Regions from separate parts of the Rhodoglobus galactosidasius genome, predicted to be linked through region 1. Evidence: riboswitches for the same ligand, from Rfam matches in the RefSeq annotation. Region 1 holds a riboswitch; each other region holds the start of a gene.

Region 1 (5,305 bases):
TTGAGTCCGGGCAGCAGAGTCTTGCGGTACTTTCCGAGGCGCTCAACGACTCCTGCGCGAGCTTGCGGAACAATGCGAATCGCACGGAACAGGGTCACGATCACAAATATGGCGAGTACAACGAGGAGTATCACCACGAAGATCTGGCCTATAAAACCAGCGGGATCAATCACTTTTCTTCCTTTCGCGGCGACTTTGTAGTCGCTCGAGGTTTGGTGGTGCGGGGTTCGGCTGCGGGATGCTTCGGGTCCTTGGGCTGGACGGTAGCAGCAGCGGGTTCAGGAACAACCACAGCGATCGCGCCTTCGATCGCCGCAACAGCTACGCGTTTGCCGACCGGGATGGCGGATGCGGGGGAGCGGTCGTCGATGCGAGCGGTCCACGTCTCTCCGTTGTCGAGCTTGACTTCGCCAACGCCGTTCGCGAATGCGCCGGTAACGCGTCCGCCGAGTTCGTAGAGTGCGTCGACGTTGCTCTTAGCCGGATCTGAGCCCTTTTCGAGGTTCATCAGCAGCACAGGTCTGATGGTGAAGATGAGCAGACCCGAGAAGGCAGCGGCAAGGGCAACCTGGAGCCACCACGGCCAGCCGAGCAAATTGGCGCCGAGGCCACCGATGAGTGTTCCTGCGGCGATCATGAGGAATGTGAACTCGAGAGTGAGCACTTCGATCACTATGAACAGCACGACAAGGGCAAGCCACAGGATCCACAAGTAATCGGTTAGATCAATGAGCATTGTGCTGCGCCCTTCATCGTTGCGCTGTTCGACAAATCTTCACTCCCGACGCTAGCACTTAGATCACTGCACGGCGCGGCTTCGACCGCTAAAGTTGCAGGGTGAATAGCGAAAATTCGAATCCTCTGGCAGCCCACTCGCTCGACGGCGTACGCGCGCTCATTACTGGCTCATCGCGGGGGATTGGTGCCGACACTGCCGCGTACTTTGCGCAGGCTGGCGCACGCGTTGCGATCAATTACCGCAACAAGGAGGCTCGCGCCCTCAAGCTGGTTGCACAGCTCAATGAGACTGACGGTTCAGCGATCGCTATTGGCGCCGACCTCACCGATCCCGAAACCGTTACGGCACTGTTCGACACTGTGAACGCTGAGTTCGGTGGCCTAGAAATTTTGGTACTGAACGCATCCGGTGGCATGGAGGGTGGCATGGCTGAGGATTACGCCATGCAGCTCAACCGTGACGCTCAGGTCAACTTCTTGACGGCGATGTTGCCGCTGCTGCACGAGGGATCGCGTGTTGTATTCGTGACGAGCCACCAAGCGCACTTCATCCGCACTGTTGAGACGATGCCCGAGTATGTGCCGGTTGCTCTCAGCAAGCGTGCCGGCGAGGATGCTCTGCGCGAGTTGATCCCAGAGCTCGCGGCTAAGGGCATCAGCTTTGTGGTTGTCTCAGGCGACATGATCGAAGGAACCATCACGGCTACTTTGCTGCAGCGCGCTAACCCTGGTGCAATCGAGGCTCGCAAGGAGGCTGCTGGCCGCCTGTACAACGTGAGCGAGTTCGCCGCTGAGGTTGCGTCGGCTGCTGTCGAGCCGATCCCCGAGAACAACACGCGTTACGTCGGCGATGTCTCAGACTTCCTCAACAAGTAACGAACTGCGGATGCCGGTGAACCGGGCTACCAGCCGTGTGCTGCTGTTCGATCGTGATCAGCGTTTCTTGCTCTTTCTCACGAAGGCGCCTGATACGAGCGGTATCGCGCGCTGGTTGACGCCCGGTGGCGGCGTGGATCCGGGGGAGTCGCACTACGAGGCGGCTGTGCGTGAACTTCAGGAAGAGACGGGGCTCGTGCTGCCCGATCTCGGCGAACCCGTGTGGTCGCACGATTTCGACGTCGAGTGGGATGCTGCCGACCATGACACTGGTCATGCCGTGTTCTACAGGGCTGTCACAGATGCTTTCGTGCCGTCTGACGCACTGTGGACCGATGATGAGCATGTGGATGTTCTCGAGCACCGCTGGTGGACGGTGGACGAGCTTGATGCAACAACTGACCGTTGTGAACCGGCGGAGTTGGTTGATGTGATTCGTGCCCAGATTGAGGATCGACGTGACGCATAGCTCGGCTGCGCCATCGAAGCCGATCTCTCGACAGCCTCGCCCAAAAGACAACGAACCATCGGCCAGTAGGTCACCTGCTACTCCACCGATGCCTAATTCCGGTTAGAGTGGGGTTGTCAATAACTAACCACGGGAGCTCGCACCAGCGAGCTGAGAGGACGGCTAGGGCCGTCGACCGTTGAACCTGTCCGGGTAATGCCGGCGTAGGGAGATCTGCCGAATGAGCACAATCGACGCTACACCTCTGTCCGCGGTCACCACGGGGGCCATCTGGGGCAGCACGAAGAGGTACGAAACGGTTGCCGGTTTCCCCGGCATGACTACGCCCGTGCGCCGGGTGAATCTCAGCAATGGTGACCACTTCGACCTCTATGATACGTCGGGTCCGTACACCGACGAGAGCGTCATGATCGATGTGGATGCCGGATTGCCGAAGACCAGGAACGACTGGGACCGGCCTGCACCGATCGATGGGGCCGCGACCCAGCTGGTCTGGGCGCGGGCTGGCATCGTCACCCCCGAGATGGCGTACATCGCTGCGAGGGAAGGCCTGCCGGTCGAACTCGTGCGCGATGAGGTCGCCCGCGGTCGCGCGGTTATCCCGGCGAACCACCGACATCCGGAGAGCGAGCCGATGATCATCGGTAAGGCGTTCGCGGTGAAGATCAACGCAAATATCGGCAGCTCAGCGGTCACTTCATCCGTCGCGGAGGAGGTCGAGAAGATGGTCTGGGCGGCCAGGTGGGGCGCGGATACCCTGATGGACCTGTCAACGGGCAAGGACATCCACCTGACCAGAGAATGGATCCTGCGGAATTCGCCCATCCCCGTCGGGACGGTCCCTATCTACCAAGCCCTGGAAAAGGTGAAGGGTGATCCGACCGCCCTGACCTGGGAGATCTACCGCGACACCGTGATCGAGCAGTGCGAGCAGGGTGTCGATTACATGACCGTGCACGCCGGGGTTCTCCTCCGGTACGTGCCACTGACGGCTAAACGTGTCACCGGGATCGTGTCCCGCGGCGGGTCGATTATGGCGGCCTGGTGCCTCGCGCACCATGAGGAGAGCTTTCTTTACACCCACTTCGTCGAGCTCTGTGAGATTCTGCGCCGCTACGATGTCACCTTCTCACTCGGTGACGGCCTGCGTCCAGGGTCCATCGCCGACGCGAACGACGAGGCCCAGTTCGCGGAGTTGCGAACCCTGGGCGAGCTGACCAAGGTCGCCAAGTCTCACGGCGTTCAGGTCATGATTGAAGGCCCCGGGCACGTGCCCATGCACAAGATCGTGGAGAACGTGCGGCTGGAGGAGGAACTCTGCGAAGAAGCCCCGTTCTACACGCTCGGCCCGCTCGCCACCGACATCGCACCAGCCTACGATCACATCACCTCCGCGATCGGTGCGGCCATCATCGCCCAAGCTGGCACGGCGATGCTCTGCTACGTCACACCGAAAGAACACCTCGGGCTGCCGAACCGCGACGATGTGAAAACGGGGGTGATTACCTACAAGATCGCGGCCCATTCTGCGGACCTGGCCAAACAGCATCCGCGTGCACAGGAACGAGACGATGCGCTCAGCCTGGCCCGGTTTGAATTCCGCTGGAACGACCAGTTCGCCTTGTCCCTCGATCCCGACACGGCCCGCAGTTTCCATGACGAAACCATGCCCGCTGAGCCGGCGAAAACCGCCCACTTCTGTTCCATGTGCGGGCCGAAATTCTGTTCCATGCGCATCTCAGCGGATGTCCGGGCGTACGCCGAAGAGAACGGCCTCACGAGTGCGGAGGCCATTGACGCGGGCATGGCCGACAAGTCTGCGGAATTCGCTCGGCTGGGCAGTTCGGTTTACCTTCCCATCCGGGCGATCTAAACGTCTGTCCACTTGGGTCCCCTCACGTGATGGCGCATCACGTGGAGCATTCGGACACGAGGTGCTCCGCCGGATGGGGGAGCGGAGATGAATACCCGTTGAACCTGTCTAGTGAGCACTAGCGAAGGGATATCGAACATGGCAACGCACGCCCTAGGCCTTGAGTTAAGCGCCACACCCCGGGTGCTGAGCATCGCCGGTCCCGGCGGTGCTGCAGGCAGGGAAGGCCGGCTAACCCAGCGGGGGCAGGTGGGCCAGGAGCCGCTGCGCGGCATCCATCGGGTCGTCCGCCTCGGTGATCGCGCGCACCACAACAACCCGGCTCGCGCCAGCCGCCACAACCTGCTCGATGTTCGTCAGGTCAATGCCGCCGATGGCATACCACGGCAGGACCCTTCCGGTCGCGGCGATCCGCTCCATCGCGTACTTGGCCAACTCCAGGCCGACCGCAGCCCGTCCGGGTTTGGTCGGTGTCGCCCAGAGGGGACCAACACAGAAGTAGTCCAGCGTCTCGGCGGCCAGAGCGGCATCGATCTGTCCCGGCGTGTGGCTAGAAAGGCCGATCGCGACCGTGTCGCCGAGCAGCCGACGGGCAGAGGACAGAGGCAGGTCCTTCTGGCCGATGTGGAAAACCGGGGCTTCGGAGAGTGCGGCGATATCGGCCCGATCGTTGACGGCCCAGAGTCGTCCGTGGCGCTCCGCGGCATCACGAAGGATGCCGAGGAGTTCCAGTTCTTCGGCAGCTTCGATGGCCTTGTCCCTGAGCTGGATGATGTCCACGCCACCGGCGAAGGCTGCATCCAGGAACTCGGCGAAATCGCCGCGCTCCGTCCGGGCATCGGTGCACAGGTACAGCCGGGCGTGATCATGGTCCATCTGACCAACAATAAAGGCGGTTCGGGGCAGCCGGTACCACTTCGGACACTGGTCGGAATGGAATGGTCCCGTGGCTGAGCGCGGCGTGGATGTTGTTGTCATCGGCGCGGGAATCGTCGGGCTGGGGATCGCTTGGACCGCGACGCAGTCCGGCCGCACGGTCGCCGTTGTCGACCCGGAACCCGCCAGGGGAGCGACGCATGCCGCCGCAGGCATGCTTGCTCCGGTTAGCGAACTGCACTACCAGGAGGAGGACCTCCTCACGTTGACGCTGGCCTCAGCGGCGTTGTACCCCGCATTCGTGGAGTCGCTGGGGGCGAGGACCATCGACGCCGGGTACCTGACCACCCAGACGATCACCGTCGGGGCGGATGCGGCCGACCGGCGATCGCTGGCCGACCTGCGTGAAGTACAGCAGAGGCACGGCCTGGCGGTGCAGCCGCTCACCATCCGCGAAGCCCGCGCCCTCGAGC
Region 2 (5,305 bases), on a different contig from region 1:
GAAACGCGGCCAGCTGGCAGCGCGCTACCGCAAGCTCAGCGACGCTTTGGAGAAGCCAGCACAACCACCAGCCGCGCGATCGCAGGTGCCGACGCGCGACGTTGCACGCCCGACAGTATCCGCCTCAGCCGATGCCGAGGACTCTGGCTTGTCACTGTAGAAGGCAGTCGCTGGCCGTGTGACTTTTGGCGCTATCTGGCGCCGTTCTGTGATTGCTATTTGGCGTCGTCGCTTGTTAGGGGGCTGAGTAGTAATGGCACGAAAACGTCCGCTAAGGGGTGGCTGGTCAAACCATGGGTGATCTGCCCCATGTCGTAAGAACCTAAAAGTGGCGAGCTCGGCTACAGAAGCCGGACCCTCCACCCCGTGTTTGATTAGATCGACCAGGCGAACCGGAACCTCTCTGGCAGTTGGTCGGCGTCGGACGACCCATAGTGATCGAGTTCCCAGCGCCGAACTGCAAGCACAGCCTGGATGATCTCCGGTCCGAGGATGTGCACAGCGAGTTCGGAAGCGGCGAGAGCGTCGAGCGTTGCCCCCAGAGCGGAGGGAAGCAGCACCGTCGCCGAGGCGAGTTGCTGCTCTTCGGTCTGGTCGGCCGGATACGTGGTGACCTCCGCTGGAAGCGCCGTCGACGACCGGATGCCCTCCAGCGCGGCGCCGAGGATGACCGCGGTCGTCAGGTACGGGTTCGACGACGGATCGACGATCTTGACCTCGACGTTGGCGCCCTTCGGATTGCCGCGGGTGGCCTCGAGGAAGCGAACTGCCGCCCCGCGATTCTCCCGACCCCAGCAGGCATACGCGCCCGAAAAGAACCCGGGTCGCAATCGCAACCCAGAGAGGATCGATCCGCCGAGAACACCCTGGATGCCCGGGAGTGCGGCGATCACGCCGGCGATGGAAGACGCGCCCTCGGCGGTCATGCCGTGGGGTCCGTCGCCACCCGAGAAGAGAGGTTCCCCATTGCGGCTGAACGAGTAATGGATGTGCGCCGCGTTTCCGCCGCCCCCGCTGATCGGGAAGGGCGAGAAAGATACCCGTAAGTCGTGTTTGCGCGCCAGCCTCCCGGTGATCAGGCGGGCCAGAACCACCCCGTCGGCCGCCTCAAGTGGCGTGGCCGGTGGCAGCGAGAACTCGACCGTGGAGGGAAAATATTTGGCGTGTAGTTGCTCGAGCGGGATTCCGGCGGCGGCAGTGGCGGAGAGCAGTTCGGTGAGGAAGGCCTCGTGGTCCAGTACCGGACCGAGACCATACGGCGTCCAACCCGTGCGTGGGAGCGGGGTTCCGTCCGCGGCGGTGATGGTGAACTCGAGCTCGTGCCCCACGAGGGCCTCGAGCCCGGCATCCTCGATGTCGCGTTGGATGCGGCGAAGCCGCCCCCGCGGATCGATGGCGAGCGGCGCGCCGTTCTGGTCGAAGATCTCCGTTGGAGCCCAAGCGAGACCTCCATCGAGGATTCGGAGAGCGTCGAGATCGAGTCTCAGCCTCATATCACCGACGACGCCAAGCTCGGGTGTGAATGCAATGCCGCCGTCAATGCAGAAGACGTTCCACACCGGCGGAGCACCGAGACCAGATGAAGCGAACGTCGCTAGCCGATCAACCGGGATAGTCTTGGCCAGGTAGATACCGGCTGGATTCGCCAGCGTCCCTGCGATGATGCCCACGCCGGCATCAGAGAGCCGTTCGGCCACCTCGCCAATCCGGCTGTCGCTGAACTCCGGGAGAATAGACTCTGTCACCATACCCACATACTGGCAGGACTCAGCGGCGTTACGAAATTCACCCAAACACTCGGGCGCGAGTCGTTAACGGTGACGACACAGGTTCCTACTGAACCGTGTCGATCACGTCCGATTGCTTACGCGCTCCCCACCCCTAACGTCGGATATTTCACTAATTCACAAGCCACCCCAGAGATCCCGGCCGCCATCTGATCCGGCGCCTATTGGATGCACAACCGGTCCGAACATATCCACGCAAAGGGCTGCAGCGAGGTCCTGAAAACCGATTGCCCCGAGCCGCTCGAGAGCATCCACGTTCAGCCTTTCACCTGCCAACAAGCACTCGCGGACATCAACTTGATACCGTCGTCCACCGCGTATGCGCCACTACTACGTTGAAAGAGACTACCGGTTGCACTTGACACTCCCGGAACACCGGAGTGCGGTGAAGAAGGACTGGGTCCCGAACTCTGAGGACACCCTTCCTTCCAACGCAGCCCGCTTCCTCCTGCCCACCGCCTCGGACGGAAATGTGTCTCGTAACTGAAGCGGGGTCTGACCCGTAGCGGAACAGTGGTTGGCGCTAAGCGTTGGTCCGGAGTCGAAGAAGCCGAGGATTGGTATACGCTTTGAGTGACACGGGGTGCCTGGGCTGTATGACGCTGGGCTGAGATGACACCCGTTGAACCTGATCTAGTTCGAACTAGCGAAGGGATGTCAGTGGCGGATTGCGAATCATACTGGGGCCGAACCACATCCTTTCGCCTAATTTAAGGTGAAGAAACTCCATGCAATTAGCAGAACAGATTGTCCTGGTCACCGGTGGCGGGCGAGGCCTTGGGCACAGCATCGTGGAGGCCTTCGCCGCGCAGGGCGCCAGAGTGGTCATTAATTACCGCAACAGCGCGGCCGGCGCGCAGGCTCTCGCTGCAGACTATGGCAGTAAGCAGGCGCTTGCTGTGCAGGCCGACGTCACGGATGCCGCTCAGGTCGCGGAACTGCTCGCGGCGGCTGCGGCACATTTCGGCTCCCCCGTCACCACGGTGGTCAATAACGCGCTGGCGGATTTCTCGTTCAACGGTGACGCCCGCTCCGACGCCGCAGGAATCACCTGGGAGGAGTTCGAGGCCCAGTTCTCCGGGAGCGTGCGCAGCGCGCTGAACACCACTCAGCAGGCACTGCCCGGCATGCGCGAACTCGGGTTCGGCCGAATTATCAATATTGGCACCAACCTGTTCCAGAACCCAGTGGTTCCATACCACGACTACACTTCCGCCAAGGCGGCCTTGCTGGCCTTGACTCGCACCCTGGCAGCAGATCTCGGCCAGCACAATATCGCGGTGAACATGGTCTCCGGCGGGCTTTTACGCACAACGGATGCGAGCGCTGCCACCCCCGAGGAGGTGTTCAATTTCATCGCCGCCTCCACCCCGCTTGGGAAGGTCACCACCCCGGCGGAATTCGCCGACGCCGTTCTGTTCTTCGCGTCCCCCTGGGCGCGGTCCGTCACCGGTCAGAATCTGGTGGTCGACGGCGGCCTGGTTATGAACTGAGAGGGTTCGTAATGCCGAACCCGCGCGAGCTCCATTTCAATGCGTTCCTCATGGGCTGCGGCCACCACAGCGCTGCTTGGCGTCGCCCCGGGTCGTCACTGGAGCAGCTCGGAGATATTGGTTATTACGAGAGTCTTGCTCAAACCGCGGAACGCGGCCTTTTTGACGCTGTGTTCTTCGCCGATGGGCAGTCCGTCGGCGACGTCACTGCCGGCCCCCGGTGGTTCTTCGAGCCATTAACAGCGTTGGCGGCGATGGCACGGGTTACGAACAGGATCGGTCTGGTCAGCACTGTTTCTGCCACCTTCTACACTCCCTTCCACGCAGCGAGGATGCTGGCCTCCCTCGACCACATCAGTAATGGACGGGTCGGCTGGAACGTGGTCACCTCCATGTTCGATGCCGAGGCCCGCAACCACGGGCTGGAGGCGATGCCCTCCCACGAAGACCGGTACAGCCGGGCGGCCGAGTTCATCGAGGTTGCGCTGCGCCTGTGGGACTCGTGGGCCGATGACGCCCTCATCCTGGATCGTGCCGGACTCTTCGCCGACCCGGCACGAGTTCGGCCGATCGATCACGCCGGTGAACACTTCCGCGTGGACGGCCCGTTGACCGTGCCACGGTCGCCGCAGGGCCGGCCGGTATTGTTCCAAGCCGGCGCGTCTGGGCAGGGCCGGGATCTGGCTGCCCGGTACGCGGAAGGAATCTACGCGGTCGCCCACGATTTGCAGAGCGCCCAGGATTATTACGCGGATGTGAAGCGGCGGATCGCCGCTGTCGGGCGCAACCCGGAGAACGTATCCATCATGCCGGGACTGGTCACCTATGTGGGCTCCACGGAGGCCGAAGCCCGCGCCAAACAGGCCGAAGTCGACGCACTGCTCCCGGCGGAGCAGTCCTTGGCCCAGTTGAGTGTGTTCGTGCAGGAGGACTGCAGCGGCTGGGAACTGGATGCCCCGGTGCCGCCGTTGGCACCGCTCGGCGACTTCAGCGGCCCGCAGGGCCGGTACGCCACGATTCTGCGCATCATCGAGGCGGAGCAACCCACAGTGCGGCAATTGCTCGGCCGGCTCGCCGCCGGGGGCGGCCATTGCACCATGCTCGGCACCCCGGAGCAGATTGCGGACCGGATTGAGCTCTGGTTCCACTCCGGCGCCGCAGACGGATTCAATCTAATGCCGCCCCTCCTGCCGGAATCGCTGGATGACTTCGTGGACGAGGTCATCCCGGTGCTGCAACGACGTGGACTCTTCCGTACCGCCTACACCGCCGGCACATTACGCGGGAATCTGGGACTGGAGCGGCCCATGGTGTCACTTCAGCGCTGAAATTAGAGTGACGTGCGGGATTGCTCGTGAAGAGTTGTGAGAAGTTCGAGTTCATGCTCCTTGAACACCGCCGAGGTCATCATCGACAACTGGCGTGGCCTCGGCAGGTCGATGGTGAGGTCCAGGCGCACAGACGTTGGCCGTGCGCTCAAAACGACTACCCTGTCGGCCAGGTAAATCGCTTCGCGAATGTCGTGGGTGATGAGCACTGCGGTCCACAAGTTCCTGGACCACATGCCCTGCAACCATGATTGCATTTCCGTGCGGGTCAGCGAATCCAGCGCACCGAACGGCTCGTCCAACAAGAGAACGTCTCGGCCCTGAACCACGGTGCGCAGTAGAGCGGCCCTCTGGCGCATACCGCCGGAGAGCTCGAACGGGTGCGATTTCTCGAAACCGGAGAGGCCAAAGGCCGGGAAAAGCGCCTGAGCGGCCAAACGGGCGTTCTGTTTACTCTCGCCGGAAGCTTCGAGGCCGAGAGCGGTGTTCTGAAGGATGGTGCGCCAAGGGAAAAGTAGGTCCTTCTGCGGCATGTAGGCACAATGCTCGCGTTCCCCCGTGGCGGCTACGCCATCGACGAGGACGTCGCCCGTGCTGGGCTTTTCCAGTCCGGCCATGATGTTGAACAGGGTGCTCTTGCCGCATCCACTCGGGCCGATGATCGAAACGAATTCACCTGGCTGTGCGGAGAAAGAGA
Region 3 (5,305 bases), on a different contig from region 1:
AAATGCCAAACGGCGAGTCACTCTCTTTCGAGAGGCGACTCGCCGTTTGGCATTACGCAGTGGCCGCTAGTGGCCTGCGGGTGCTTCGCTGGGCTGCAACTCAGATGCGGGGCGCCTCACAAAGAACGTGGCCACGACGGCGAAGAGCGAGATGATTCCGCCAGCCATGAAGGCGAGGCGAACGCCGCCGGCGAGGGCGACGGTGTCTGTCGCGCCGTCTGAGGCCAGAGCGACCGACTGAACCGTCAGCAAGGCGATGAACAGTGCTGTTCCTGCGGCGCCGGCAAGTTGCTGCACGGTGCCGATGGTGGCGCTGCCGTGTGAGTACAGGTGCGGTTTGAGTGTGCCCAGCGCCGAGGTGAACAGCGGTGTGAACATGAAGGCGAGGCCGATGCTCATGGGGATGTGGATGGCGACGACCATGAACGGTGAACTGGTTTCGGAGAGCATGGTGAAGCTCCATAGTGATGCGCTCACCAGGATCGACCCCGGGACCATGAGGGGCCGGGGGCCGACTCTGTCATAGAGGCGGCCGACTACGGGGCCAAGCAGACCCATGATGAGGCTGCCGGGCAGCACGAGAAGTCCGCTCTGGATGGGTTCGAGTCCGAGAACGTTTTGAGTGAACATGGGCAGCAGAATGATGGTGCCGAATAGCGCCGCCATCATGACCATCATGAGGCCGATGGAGATCGCGAAGCCGGGGGCGGCAAAGGTGCGCAGGTCGAGTAGCGCGCTGTCAGTCTTTTGCAACTTGAGCTGACGGATGATGAACAGCGCAAGGCTGACCGCTCCGGCGGCGATCGGGATGCCGGGGGCAATGAGAACAGGGTCACCGCTGGCAGATTCGCCGAGACTCGAGAGCCCATAGATCAGGCCGGCGAATGCTACGGCCGAGAGGATGACGGACAGCACGTCGATCGACACCTTGCGGGGGTCAGTAACGTTTCTGACCTTGGTGATGCCGAGCACGAGTGCGGTGACGGAGATGGGGATCATCACGATGAACACCCAGCGCCAGTCGAAGACGGCCAAGACGAGTCCGGCAACGGTGGGTCCAGCTGCGGGCGCCATCGACATGACGATGGAGACGTTTCCCATGGTCTTGCCGCGAGTTGCCGGGGGTACGAGGGTCATCACGGTCGTCATGAGCAGCGGAAGCATCATGGCGGTGCCCGAGGCTTGAATCACCCGTCCGACGATGAGCACGAGGAACGTTGGCGCAATAGCTCCCAGCAGGGTACCGGCGGTGAAAAGGGACATCGCGGTGATGAAGATGCTGCGGGTCGAGAAGCGTTGGATGAGGAATCCGGTAATCGGAATCACTACCGCCATCGTCAGCATGAACGAGGTCGACAACCACTGGGCGGTGCTGGGCTCTATGCCCAGGTCGGCCATGATGCGGGGGATAGCGACCACGAGCGAGGTCTCGTTGAGGAACACCACGAAGGTCGCCGCAAGCATGAGGGCGATAACGAGGCGGTTGCGACCACTGTGATCGACCGCTGCCTCTGGCCCGGGTGTCCCGCGCTCAATGAGGGGGATACTGCCGGTAATCGGCGTCGTGCTGGTCATGGGATCCTGTCGTGCTGCAAATAGCGTCGTGCAAATCGTGGGACGAAGCAGCAGCCGGGGTTGAAATGGGCGCACAAATCTAACGTCATCTTTATTGTCACCGAAGCCAACGACATCCGTCAGTGAAATAGTCCACATTCGCTTCCGCCTGAGGCGAACATGAGCCCGCGCCAACCCGCTATCGTGGAGGAACAACTTGTGACACGGGGTGCCCTGCGGGGCTGAGATCACACCCGTCGAACCTGATCTAGTTAGAACTAGCGAAGGGATGTCGTGCATGTCGCGTACGCCACCACACCTACTCACTGCCACTCAAGATGCGCTCGAGGCGGTGAGATCGTCGTCGCCGCTCGTTCAGTGCATCACCAATAGCGTGGTGGTGGGCTTCACCGCTAACGCTCTGCTCGCGGTGGGTGCGGCTCCGGCGATGGTCGATATTCCGGATGAGGCGGGCATTTTTGCCGGTATCGCTTCTGGGCTGCTGATCAACCTCGGCACCTGCAGCGCTGAACAGCGGGCCGCTGCCCTCGAAGCTGCCCCTGCTGCCAATGCTGCCGGAACGCCGTGGGTGCTCGACCCGGTTGCGATCGGTGCTCTGCCGGTGCGCACTCCTCTCGCCCACCAACTGCGCGAACTTGGCCCGTCGATCGTGCGCGGCAATGCCTCGGAGATTATGGCGCTCGCCGAACTCGGTGCTGGTGGTCGTGGTGTCGACAGTACGAACAGTGTGGATGACGCGCTCGCCGCCGCGCAGAGCCTGGCTCGGGCATCCGGTGGTGCTGTTGCCATCTCGGGAGCGACTGACGTGGTGACGGACGGCGAGAGTGTTGTGCGGCTGTCGAACGGGCATCCGGTGCTCACGAGGGTGACGGGTGGCGGTTGTGCGCTGGGTGCGCTCATGGCGGCGTTTGCTGCGGTCACCCCCGATAGTCTGACTGCTGCGGTTGCTGCGACGACTGTGTACACGGTGGCGGCGGATCTGGCGGCCGAGCGTTCGGCACTGCCCGGCAGTTTTGCGGTGGCCCTGCTCGATGCACTGAACGAAGTCTCGGTTGATGACATTGCGGCGCGGGCGGTGATCGTATGAGCGGCGGTTCTGTGACCGGCTACCGCGAGAGCTTCGACCTCTCTACCTATCTGGTGACTGACTCGGGCCAGGCACACGCTGCCGGACACGACCTTGTTGATCTCGTCTCTGAGGCTGTTGCCGGGGGAGTGACGATCGTGCAGTTGCGCGAGAAGGACATGCCGGCCCGAGATTTTCTTGATCTGGTGCTGCGGGTGTCCACGGCGGTGGGGCTGACGGTGCCGGTGCTCGTCAATGATCGGGTCGATGTGTATCTGGCCGCCCGCGAGATGGGTGCCCGGGTTGCTGGCGTGCATGTGGGTCAGGGAGATTTGCCCGTTTCGGCGGTGCGCGCGCTCGTCGGCCTCGATGCGATTGTCGGGCTGAGCGCTGCGACCGGCGATCAACTCTATGAGGCGGGTGTGCGCACGGCGGGTGTCGACTATGTCGGTATTGGTGCCCTGCACCCCACAACGAGTAAGGTCGATGCCCCTGAGGCTTTGGGGCACACACGCATTGCGGCACTCATTGCGATGAGCACCCTGCCGACAGTCGCCATTGGTGGCATCGGGGTGGATGACTTGCCCCTGCTGCGCGCATCGGGTGCGGATGGCGCCGCGGTGGTGTCGGCGATCTGTGGTGCGGCTGATCCGCGGGAAGCGGTTCGGGCGCTCGCCGAAGCCTGGGCTGGCGAACCTGTGGGAGAGAGCGAAGGGGAAGACGCATGAGCGGGGCAGCATTCGAACCGCGCGGTGTGCCCACGGTGCCAACAGCGCCACCACTGCCCCCAATGACCACGGTGACCGCGGTGCCTCGCGTTCTGAGTATTGCCGGTAGTGATCCGTCGGGTGGTGCGGGCATCCAGGCTGACCTGAAGTCGATTGCGGCCAATGGCGGCTACGGTATGGCGGCGATTACGGCATTGACGGCACAGAACACGCTGGGGGTGCGCGGTGTGCATGTGCCTCCGGCCGAGTTCTTGCGGGAGCAGCTTAATGCGCTCAGTGACGATATAGCGATCGATGCGGTGAAGATCGGGATGCTCGCTACCACCGAGGTGGTTGCTGTGGTGCGTTCGTGGCTGGAGCAGGTGCAGCCGCCCCTGGTGGTGCTTGATCCGGTGATGGTGGCGACGAGCGGCGACCGGTTGTTGGATGCGGAGGCTGAGCAGGCGCTGCGGGAGCTGGTGCGGTTGTGTGACCTGGTGACTCCGAATATTCCGGAGCTGGCGATCATTGCCGCGGAACCTGCCGCCGAGACCTGGCCTGAGGTGCTGGCGCAGGCCGCGCGGGTGTCTGCGTCCTACGGGGTGCGGGTGCTGGCCAAGGGCGGACACTTGAGTGGGGTGGAGGCTCCGGATGCGCTGGTGGATGCCCGTTCCGGGAACGCCCCGGTCGTGACTGAGTTTGCCGGCATCCGCATAGACACCAGCAACACGCATGGAACAGGCTGTTCGCTCTCGAGCGCTCTAGCCACTCGCATTGCGGCGACGGGTGATTGGGCTGCCGCTGTAGGGGAGTCGAAGCGGTGGTTGAGCGAGAGCATCCGTGCCGGTGCGGCGTTGCAGGTGGGGAGCGGGCATGGTCCCATCAACCATTTTGCGGGGTTGTGGCAGCGCGGGGGTGTGGTGACGGCGCCGACGCCGGCTGAGGTGCGGGAGCACTGGTGGGCTGAGGTGGCGGGCATCCGGGCGCAGATTGATGGGGGCGACTTTGTGCGTGCCCTCGGCGATGGTTCCCTCGACCGTGCCGACTTCGTGTGGTATTTGGCTCAGGATGCGCTCTATCTGCGGGATTATGCGCGGGCGCTCGCCGAAGCCGCCCGGCTGGCTCCCACAGCGGCGGAGCAAGCGTTTTGGGCGTCGAGTGCTGAGGCCTGCATTGTGACGGAGTTGCAGTTGCACGAGTCGTGGTCTCCCGAGGGCGAGGTGTTCGCTGCTTCACCCAGTGCGACAACCACGGCATACCTCAACCATTTGCTCGCAACAGCTGCCCGTGGTGACTATGCGGTGCTCGTTGCGGCCTTGTTGCCGTGTTTCTGGGTGTACCACGACGTCGGTTCGCGCCTGCACCCGCTAGCGCACGCCGAGCACCCCTACGCTGACTGGCTGACGACCTACGCCGATCAGGAGTTCACGGATGCCACGGAGCAGGCCATCACGGTAGTGACGGCGCTCGCAGCAGATGCAACCCCGCAGGTTCGGGATGCGATGCTCACCACTTTCGTGGCCTCCACGGAGCACGAACGCGAGTTCTTCGCCGCTGCGTTTGGTGTCGCGCAGACCTGATCTGGCTCCCGCGCCCGTTTTGGGCCTCAATATGAACGCGGGCACTCCGTTTCCACGGTAAGCTATTTGAGTTGTCACGGGCTGTGGCGCAGCTTGGTAGCGCACTTGACTGGGGGTCAAGGGGTCGCAAGTTCAAATCTTGTCAGCCCGACAGATACACGGAAGGGACCGTCCGCCAGGACGGTCCCTTCCGTGTATCCCGAGGTCTTATAAGCGGGGTCCCCGCCGCGCCGGTTCCGGCGCATCGCTGCCGCGAGCAACTCGGTCGCTGTGGGCTACTGCGATGTGACGGCCGTGCCGGTGGGGCGCAGCCCGACAATGAGAAGCCTCGGAATTACGCAGATCATGCGGGTTCCGGCTTGCGCTGTGGCGCATCG

What was found. Region 1 has a riboswitch for thiamine pyrophosphate ahead of thiC (phosphomethylpyrimidine synthase ThiC). Riboswitches for the same ligand answer to the same signal wherever they lie in the genome.
Region 2: it holds a riboswitch for thiamine pyrophosphate, as region 1 does, so the genes downstream of both, ACTJJW_RS11990 (3-oxoacyl-ACP reductase) here and thiC (phosphomethylpyrimidine synthase ThiC) in region 1, are expected to answer to the same signal.
Region 3: it holds a riboswitch for thiamine pyrophosphate, as region 1 does, so the genes downstream of both, thiM (hydroxyethylthiazole kinase) here and thiC (phosphomethylpyrimidine synthase ThiC) in region 1, are expected to answer to the same signal.

Annotation. Positions count from the first base shown of each region.
Region 1 covers NZ_JBQIAV010000002.1:168,748-174,052, forward strand. The annotation lists gene ACTJJW_RS03370 (SPFH domain-containing protein) at 1-173, opposite strand, end outside; gene ACTJJW_RS03375 (NfeD family protein) at 170-736, opposite strand; gene ACTJJW_RS03380 (SDR family oxidoreductase) at 838-1,614, shown strand; gene ACTJJW_RS03385 (NUDIX hydrolase) at 1,589-2,083, shown strand; TPP riboswitch at 2,203-2,310, shown strand; gene thiC (phosphomethylpyrimidine synthase ThiC) at 2,304-3,956, shown strand; gene thiE (thiamine phosphate synthase) at 4,188-4,832, opposite strand; gene thiO (glycine oxidase ThiO) at 4,903-5,305, shown strand, end outside.
Region 2 covers NZ_JBQIAV010000009.1:55,948-61,252, reverse strand. The annotation lists gene ACTJJW_RS12000 (AAA family ATPase) at 1-160, shown strand, start outside; gene ACTJJW_RS11995 (type I glutamate--ammonia ligase) at 375-1,748, opposite strand; TPP riboswitch at 2,357-2,459, shown strand; gene ACTJJW_RS11990 (3-oxoacyl-ACP reductase) at 2,516-3,280, shown strand; gene ACTJJW_RS11985 (LLM class flavin-dependent oxidoreductase) at 3,292-4,608, shown strand; gene ACTJJW_RS11980 (ABC transporter ATP-binding protein) at 4,611-5,305, opposite strand, start outside.
Region 3 covers NZ_JBQIAV010000013.1:26,722-32,026, reverse strand. The annotation lists gene ACTJJW_RS13860 (DHA2 family efflux MFS transporter permease subunit) at 67-1,575, opposite strand; TPP riboswitch at 1,770-1,861, shown strand; gene thiM (hydroxyethylthiazole kinase) at 1,853-2,662, shown strand; gene thiE (thiamine phosphate synthase) at 2,659-3,369, shown strand; gene ACTJJW_RS13845 (bifunctional hydroxymethylpyrimidine kinase/phosphomethylpyrimidine kinase) at 3,366-4,928, shown strand; tRNA gene ACTJJW_RS13840 (tRNA-Pro) at 5,006-5,079, shown strand; gene ACTJJW_RS13835 (hypothetical protein) at 5,272-5,305, opposite strand, start outside.